3 regions of the Paenibacillus sp. FSL R10-2771 genome follow, and region 1 is predicted to be linked to each of the others. Evidence: predicted binding sites of a transcription regulator. Region 1 holds the regulator's gene; each other region holds the start of a gene.
The links. The regulator NrdR, encoded in region 1, represses ribonucleotide reductase genes. The targets are predictions, from matches to a motif close to AACACNATATATNGTGTT.
Positions count from the first base shown of each region.

Region 1 (2,264 bases):
CCTTTCCACCTTCACATGTTCCTTTTCCAGTTGACGGCTATTCTGAATAGCATTCAGTAGAATATTCAAATGCCGTTTAGCAATCCGCGAATCCGCTTTCCCCCTTAAACTTAGGGTATATTCCTTCTTCTCCACTTGTTCAGGAGTTAACAATTCTTCTATGGTAATTTCCATCACACCGGCAACTTGCACCATACGCTTGGGCAGGAATTGACGCTCACCGCTCAGAATATGCCCCATCAATGCTTTGCTTACCTCAATTTGATCAGCAAGCCACTGAATGGACTTGTCGTTCGCAGCCATCCATGATTTCACTTTTGCAATTGCCACCTGATTCAATTCATTAGCCATACGAACATACCCCCAATAAAAATTTTACAACATAAAGACCTATTTCTATTTATACGCCAAACTGAGTTTAATGTGTAGACGAATACAAAGTATATGATTACCGTCTACAAATTTTTTATACGTTATAATGAAGACAACAAAAAAACGGCATCTCTGCCGTTTCTTTAGGATGGACTCTCAGGGGCTCGAACCCTGGACAAATAGATTAAGAGTCTACTGCTCTACCAACTGAGCTAAGAGTCCGTAGTATGGTGGAGAATAGGGGGCTCGAACCCCTGACCTCATCGCTGCCAGCGATGCGCTCTCCCAGCTGAGCTAATTCCCCATACGCTTGATTTCGAATCACATTATGTATTCTGAAATCCATTTTGAGCGGTTCGTTCAAATCGCTTTCAAGTTGTTATGTTTCGTAGGCGACTTCTATATAATACAGAAATTCAGCATCAGTGTCAACACTTTTACAAAATTAATTAATTTCTATGCAGAGGCGCTTCACACAGAGGCCAGCCTCACAATATCAAGGCTAGCCCCTTTATGCCAGGAATGGCACATTACCTCTTCACAAAGCCTCCTACAGCCCGTCCAGCTCCTCAGTCCCCTTAGAGAGCAGTCCCTTCAGTTCCTTCATAAACATGTTGATGTCCTTGAACTGACGGTACACGGACGCGAAGCGGACGTAAGCTACCTCGTCTACAGGATAGAGCTGCTCCATGACCAGCTCGCCGATCTGGCGGCTCTCGATCTCGGCCAGGGCGATGCCGCGCAGGCTTTTCTCAACCTCGGATACGATGACTTCCAGACGCTCTACAGAAACGGGACGTTTCTCACAGGCGCGGATGAGGCCACGGAGGATTTTGTCACGGCTGAACTCTTCGCGGCTGCCGTCTTTTTTGATGACAATCAGCGGGGTCTCTTCAATCATTTCGAAGGTGGTGAAGCGGCGGCTGCACAGTTCGCATTCGCGCCTGCGGCGGATTGACTTATTCTCATTGGCTGGACGGGAGTCAAGCACTTTGGTATTGGTGTGATCACAGTAAGGGCATTTCATAAGCTTCATCACTTCCTCATAGTAAGAATGGGTATGCCCCGCTCCTGAAAACCCAGGCTACACGGGGATATGTTAATTTCCAGAAATCACCGTTTATTTGTTGTTATGAATATGGCAAGTCCGGCACATAATACAGTTACCAACCGATAGGAGGTGAACAGCAATGAGCCAAAACAACAGCTCCAATAACCTGGTAGCTCCAAATTCACGCGGTGCCTTGGAACAACTGAAATTCGAAGTTGCCCAAGAACTAGGTATCACCCTCTCCCCAGATGGATACCAAGGCAATAAAACTTCTTACGAAAACGGTTCGATCGGTGGTTACATCACTAAACGTCTTGTAACCCTGGCTGAACAGCAATTGGCAGGTCAATACAAATAACCTGTCTCCATAAGCTTGCCTAAAGAAGTATTGAACGGCCTCCGGGCCGTTTGATGCTTCTTTTTATGTCGGCACAAATGCAATATTTAAAGCAGAGCCTCAGAATTCACTGTAGAGCTCCGTGTATTGGTCATAATAATAAATGACGCGCTGTACATAATGACGGGTCTCGCCGAACGGGATATCCTTCACAGACGCTTCTGTTCCGTCCCACCGGCCTTCATCCAGCCAGCTCTGTACTTTGCCGGGTCCGGCATTATAGGCGGCTATAACCGCTGTCCGGTTGCCGTCAAACTGCCGCGAAAGCGTAGACAAATACCAGGTGCCCAGTTCGATATTGGAGGATGGCTCTTCTTTTAGCCGCTCAAGAGACACATCGGGAAGCTTGGCCTTTTCCAGCGCCCACTTGGCGGTATCCGGCATCAGCTGCATCAGTCCGAGTGCACCCTTTTTGGATTCGCGTCCGGTCTTGAAATTGGTCTC
Region 1 covers NZ_JBBOBM010000001.1:4,772,881-4,775,144, forward strand. Annotated here, with positions in the region: gene NSU14_RS20550 (XRE family transcriptional regulator) at 1-351, opposite strand, end outside; tRNA gene NSU14_RS20555 (tRNA-Lys) at 522-594, opposite strand; tRNA gene NSU14_RS20560 (tRNA-Ala) at 601-676, opposite strand; gene nrdR (transcriptional regulator NrdR) at 923-1,399, opposite strand; gene NSU14_RS20570 (alpha/beta-type small acid-soluble spore protein) at 1,563-1,781, shown strand; gene NSU14_RS20575 (lytic transglycosylase domain-containing protein) at 1,881-2,264, opposite strand, start outside.

Region 2 (2,264 bases), 3.7 Mb from region 1:
AGATCCATATCATCCAGATGCGTTCCATACGCCTGATACACAGTATAAGGAGCGAATACATGCAGCGGCTGATTATCCTGAGCGAGCTTGTAGAAGCGGTTAGGCACGATCAGGCCGATAGACAACGTCTTCAGGCGTGTCCGTTCGTCGGCGTTGATCTTCTTGCTGTCCAAGAATTCTAGTACGTCCCAGCCAAAAATATTATAATAAGCCGCACCCGAACCCTTGCGCTGGCCCATTTGGTCCGCGTAGGAGAAGCCGTCTTCCATGAGCTTCAGGACAGGCATGATGCCCTTGGCAGCATCCTCGACGCCCTTAATCGTCTCGCCGCGCGAGCGCAGCTTGGACAGATTGACCGCAACACCGCCGCCGATCTTGGACAGCTGCATGCAGGTGTTCAGTACATAGTTGATCGAATTGAGCGAGTCGTCCATTTCCAGCAGGAAGCAGGAGACCATCTCACCACGGCGGCTCTTGCCGGCATTGAGGAAGGTCGGGGTAGCCGGCTGCAGGCGCTGCTCCATCATCGAGCGGGCCAGCGTGCGGGCTGTCTCCACGTTGCCGCGTCCCAGATGCAGGGCCACCACAGCTACGCGGTCCGGGTAATGCTCAAGGTATTGCTTACGGTCATTGCTTTTGACGGCATAGTCTGTGTAGAACTTGGAAGCCGCCATATAGGAAGGGAACTGGAAGTTATATTCGTGGGCAATCCGGTAGACGTCCTCCATCTCAGCTGCGGAATAACGGTCATACAGGTCCTCGTAGTAATCATTGGCAATCATATAATCGATCTTCGCTTTGGTAGTTGTGAAGGTCAGGCTGCGCCGCTCCACATCCCGCATGAACTCGGCTACTGCCTCCTGGTCCTTATCCAATTGGAAAAAGCCGCTTTCGTCTCTCTTCATCAACATGTTGTTCAGTTCAATATGCCGCAACCCGGTCCACCTCCTGTTTTATGCGCTGTACATCACCAAATGTTCCCGACAACTCAAACTTGCCGACCACCGGTACGTTGTAACGCTGTGCAATTAAATCTGCGCTGTGCGCGTATAGCTCACCCCAGTTTTTGTTGCCGCTCGCGGCGATGCCTTTGAGCCTGGAATGGTTCTTCTCTAAGAAAGAAGCTACCTTCTCTGGAATCTGTCCAAATCCGGTGGTGTATGTAACAAGCACGTAAGGCTCGTCGATCGTCATATGCTCTTCGATTTGAACAGCAGGAAGCTTCAGCTTATTGATGAACCTTCTAACGTTGCCGGTCTTGGAATCGTAAGCAATCAACATGGTCCCTAACCTCCTATAACATGTAGCTATTTCTACTTGACAAATGATGACGGGCAATTTCACTAGATTTATTGGATTTTCTATTATATACACTATATTTAGTAACGTTTAATCATTTTACTACCATATATTGAAAAGTCAATAGACCCACAGGTCCTTCTAACCCCCTGATTTGCCTATGAAAAAGGGAGAAAACCACGCCCCGCCTGCATTCTATTCTCTTATAATTTATTAGTATTTTTTTTAAGCTTTTTTGTGCGCCGGTGTCCGGCGAGAATTGATCAATAGTGAAAGAAAAGCATTCATTACCCTCCTTCATGCCCGGCCCCTGTCAATCTATAATAAAAGAAAAGTTCCGATACAGAAGGAAGATAGGAGTAAATTCATGAATAATGCTGCTGCAAAGCAAGCCCCTGCGGGTTCTTTGAAAACGGTTCCGCCTGGCAAAACACGGATCAAACGCTGGGAATCTCCGCTCGCCGGCTATCTGTTTCTCTCTCCGTGGTTAATAGGTTTTTTCCTGCTGACCCTGGGGCCGATGATTATGTCCCTGTATTACTCGCTTACCGATTACTCGCTGCTGGAAGCACCGGAGTGGGTCGGATTTGCCAACTACACGAGAATCTTCACCCAGGATGATGTGTTTCCGTCTTCGCTGCGGATCACGATTACCTTCGTGCTGCTGACCGTGCCGCTGCGGCTGATGTTCGCCCTGGCGATTGCCATGCTGCTGAACCGCAAGATCAGGGGGATCAGCTTTTACCGGACGATGGTGTATTTCCCCTCATTGATCGGGACAAGTATCGCCGTATCGATTCTCTGGAAGAATATTTTCAGCCGCAACGGCTTCATTAATGACTTCCTGGGGATCTTCGGGATCAAGGGACCGGCATGGATTGCGGATCCGAAGTATGCACTGGGTACGCTGATCCTGCTGATGGTCTGGCAGTTCGGCTCGTCGATGATTATTTTCCTGGCCGGAC
Region 2 covers NZ_JBBOBM010000001.1:1,030,552-1,032,815, forward strand. Annotated here, with positions in the region: gene nrdE (class 1b ribonucleoside-diphosphate reductase subunit alpha) at 1-935, opposite strand, end outside; gene nrdI (class Ib ribonucleoside-diphosphate reductase assembly flavoprotein NrdI) at 922-1,281, opposite strand; gene NSU14_RS04420 (carbohydrate ABC transporter permease) at 1,667-2,264, shown strand, end outside.
Region 2: a site for NrdR is predicted at 1,370-1,387, ahead of nrdI (class Ib ribonucleoside-diphosphate reductase assembly flavoprotein NrdI). Genes of this name have one in related genera too.

Region 3 (2,264 bases), 400 kb from region 1:
GAAATTGGTGGCAAAATCCCCCTGATTCCCGAGCTGTCCCGGCTTCAGTAATGTGATCAGATTGAACAGCTCGCCGAGATCATTCTGCACGGGAGTGGCGGTGAGCAGCAGGCAGTACTTTTTGCGCAGCTGCTGTACGAACAGATAGTTTGTTGATTTCTTATTCTTCAGCTTATGGGCCTCGTCGATAATCAGCATGTCGAATTCCTGGCTCAGCAGCATCTCCTTGTGCGGATCACGCTTCGCCGTATCCATGGAGGCGACAACAATGTCGTTGCCCCAGGAGTAAGCTTTCTTCTGTGCCACGGCTGAAATACCGAATTTACTGTTCAGCTCGCGCACCCACTGCAGGACCAGAGACGCAGGGACAAGGATCAGAACTTTACTTACGAGCCCGCGCACCAGATATTCCTTGAGGATCAGTCCGGCTTCTATCGTCTTGCCTAGCCCTACTTCGTCTGCCAGAATGGCCCGGCCTGACATTTCAAACAGCACCTTATGGGCGGTATCCAGCTGGTGGGGGAGCGGGGATAACCCGGACAGATGCTTCAGACACTGCAGCTCATCGAAGCTCGTAACGAGTCCCGATTGCTCTCCTTGTATGGCCAGCCGGGATAATCTCCAGTCTCCCCAGGGTCCGCCTTTATCGAGCTTCGACTCCAGGTCCTGCAGCCAGTTACGCTCAAAGGACAGAGGAACAGGCAGCAGCGGGGCAGGCGTACTTCCCCCTTGCGGCAAGGAATTGCGGAATAATTGCGTCATGTTGCAGCCTCCTCCGGCGCGGTTTCATATCGAAATGCGTAGCAGTAGTATGCGCGTAAAAGAGAGATTTCATAACCTGCTATCCTCCGGCTGCTGCCGTGGAGTAATATTGCGGAGCCTTGCAGCGGTACTGCTGCTGGTGCTGCGGCGGCTTCCGCGGATCTTGAATATCCGTGGCGGAATCTGTCTTCCGGGCCCGGAAGCTTATCAATCTGGAACCTGTAAAAAAGCGAGAAAGAGGGAGAAAATCCACTATCTTTTACCGTTTTTCCGAAATTCCCGCCATGGGCCGCTTTTTTGGAAAAAGAACTCTGATACAATATGTGGTATAGTTGAAAAGCTGATGTATACAATATATTGTTACAAAAGCTTGAAAATTTGATTATTCGCGGGTTTTTGCGGTTATTTGTTATTGACAAGAGGAACTTCCGCTGTACATGCAGGCTGCGGCTACCCTGCCGCTGGAAGTTCTTGTTGTGGGTTACAAAAAGTCTAAGCCCACACCAAGGAACGGAAGTATTACCTATCAATCATCCGGGAGGTTTTTCTATTGAGTACAGTGGAACGCAAGCAGCGTCTTGAGGGGCTGAGTGAGAAAATATTTTTGGACCGTTATGCCTGGAAGGACGCGGACAGCAATAATGCCAAGGTAGGCGATGTGGTGCTTGTCCTGACGAAGGATGATCCGAAATTTCCAACCAAGGAGGTTGGCGAGATTGTTGAGCGCACCGGCCGGATTGTTACGGTGAAGACCCGCAGCGGTGAACTCGTGCAATCGGATGTGGAGAAGCTGACACTGAATATTGAGAAGACCCCGGAGGAAATGTGGGACCGTCTTGCGGCAGCCATGGCTTCCGTAGAGCAGACTCCCGAGCTTCAGGAAGAGTGGACAGGCAAGTTCCGCTCTATTCTTGATGACTGGAAGCTGGTACCGGGCGGTCGGATTGCGGCAGGTGCCGGAGCAAGCGAGGAGCTTACGCTGTTCAACTGTTATGTTGTTCCTTCCCCGAAAGACAGCCGCGGGGGCATCATGCAGACGCTCTCCGAAATGACCGAGATTATGGCCCGCGGCGGCGGTGTAGGTATTAACTTATCCTCGCTGCGCCCGCGCCGCGCGATTGTAAGAGGCGTGAACGGATCATCCAGCGGCTCAGTGTCCTGGGGCGGTCTTTTCAGCTATACGACCGGACTGATTGAGCAAGGCGGAAGCCGCCGCGGCGCGCTGATGCTGATGATTAATGACTGGCATCCGGATGTGGTGGACTTCATTACCGTGAAGCAGACGATGGGTCAGGTAACCAATGCCAACCTGTCGGTATGCGTGAGCAATGCCTTCATGAAAGCCGTCAAGGAGGATCTGGACTGGGAGCTGGTCTTCCCGGATACCACCGATCCGGATTACGATACAATCTGGGACGGCGATCTGGATAAATGGAAAGCAGACGGCCGCCGCGTCATTCCTTACCGTACCGTAAGAGCACGCGATGTGTGGCATACGATTA
Region 3 covers NZ_JBBOBM010000001.1:4,371,031-4,373,294, reverse strand. Annotated here, with positions in the region: gene NSU14_RS18890 (DEAD/DEAH box helicase) at 1-762, opposite strand, end outside; gene NSU14_RS18885 (adenosylcobalamin-dependent ribonucleoside-diphosphate reductase) at 1,313-2,264, shown strand, end outside.
Region 3: a site for NrdR is predicted at 1,109-1,126, ahead of NSU14_RS18885 (adenosylcobalamin-dependent ribonucleoside-diphosphate reductase). Genes of this name have one in related genera too.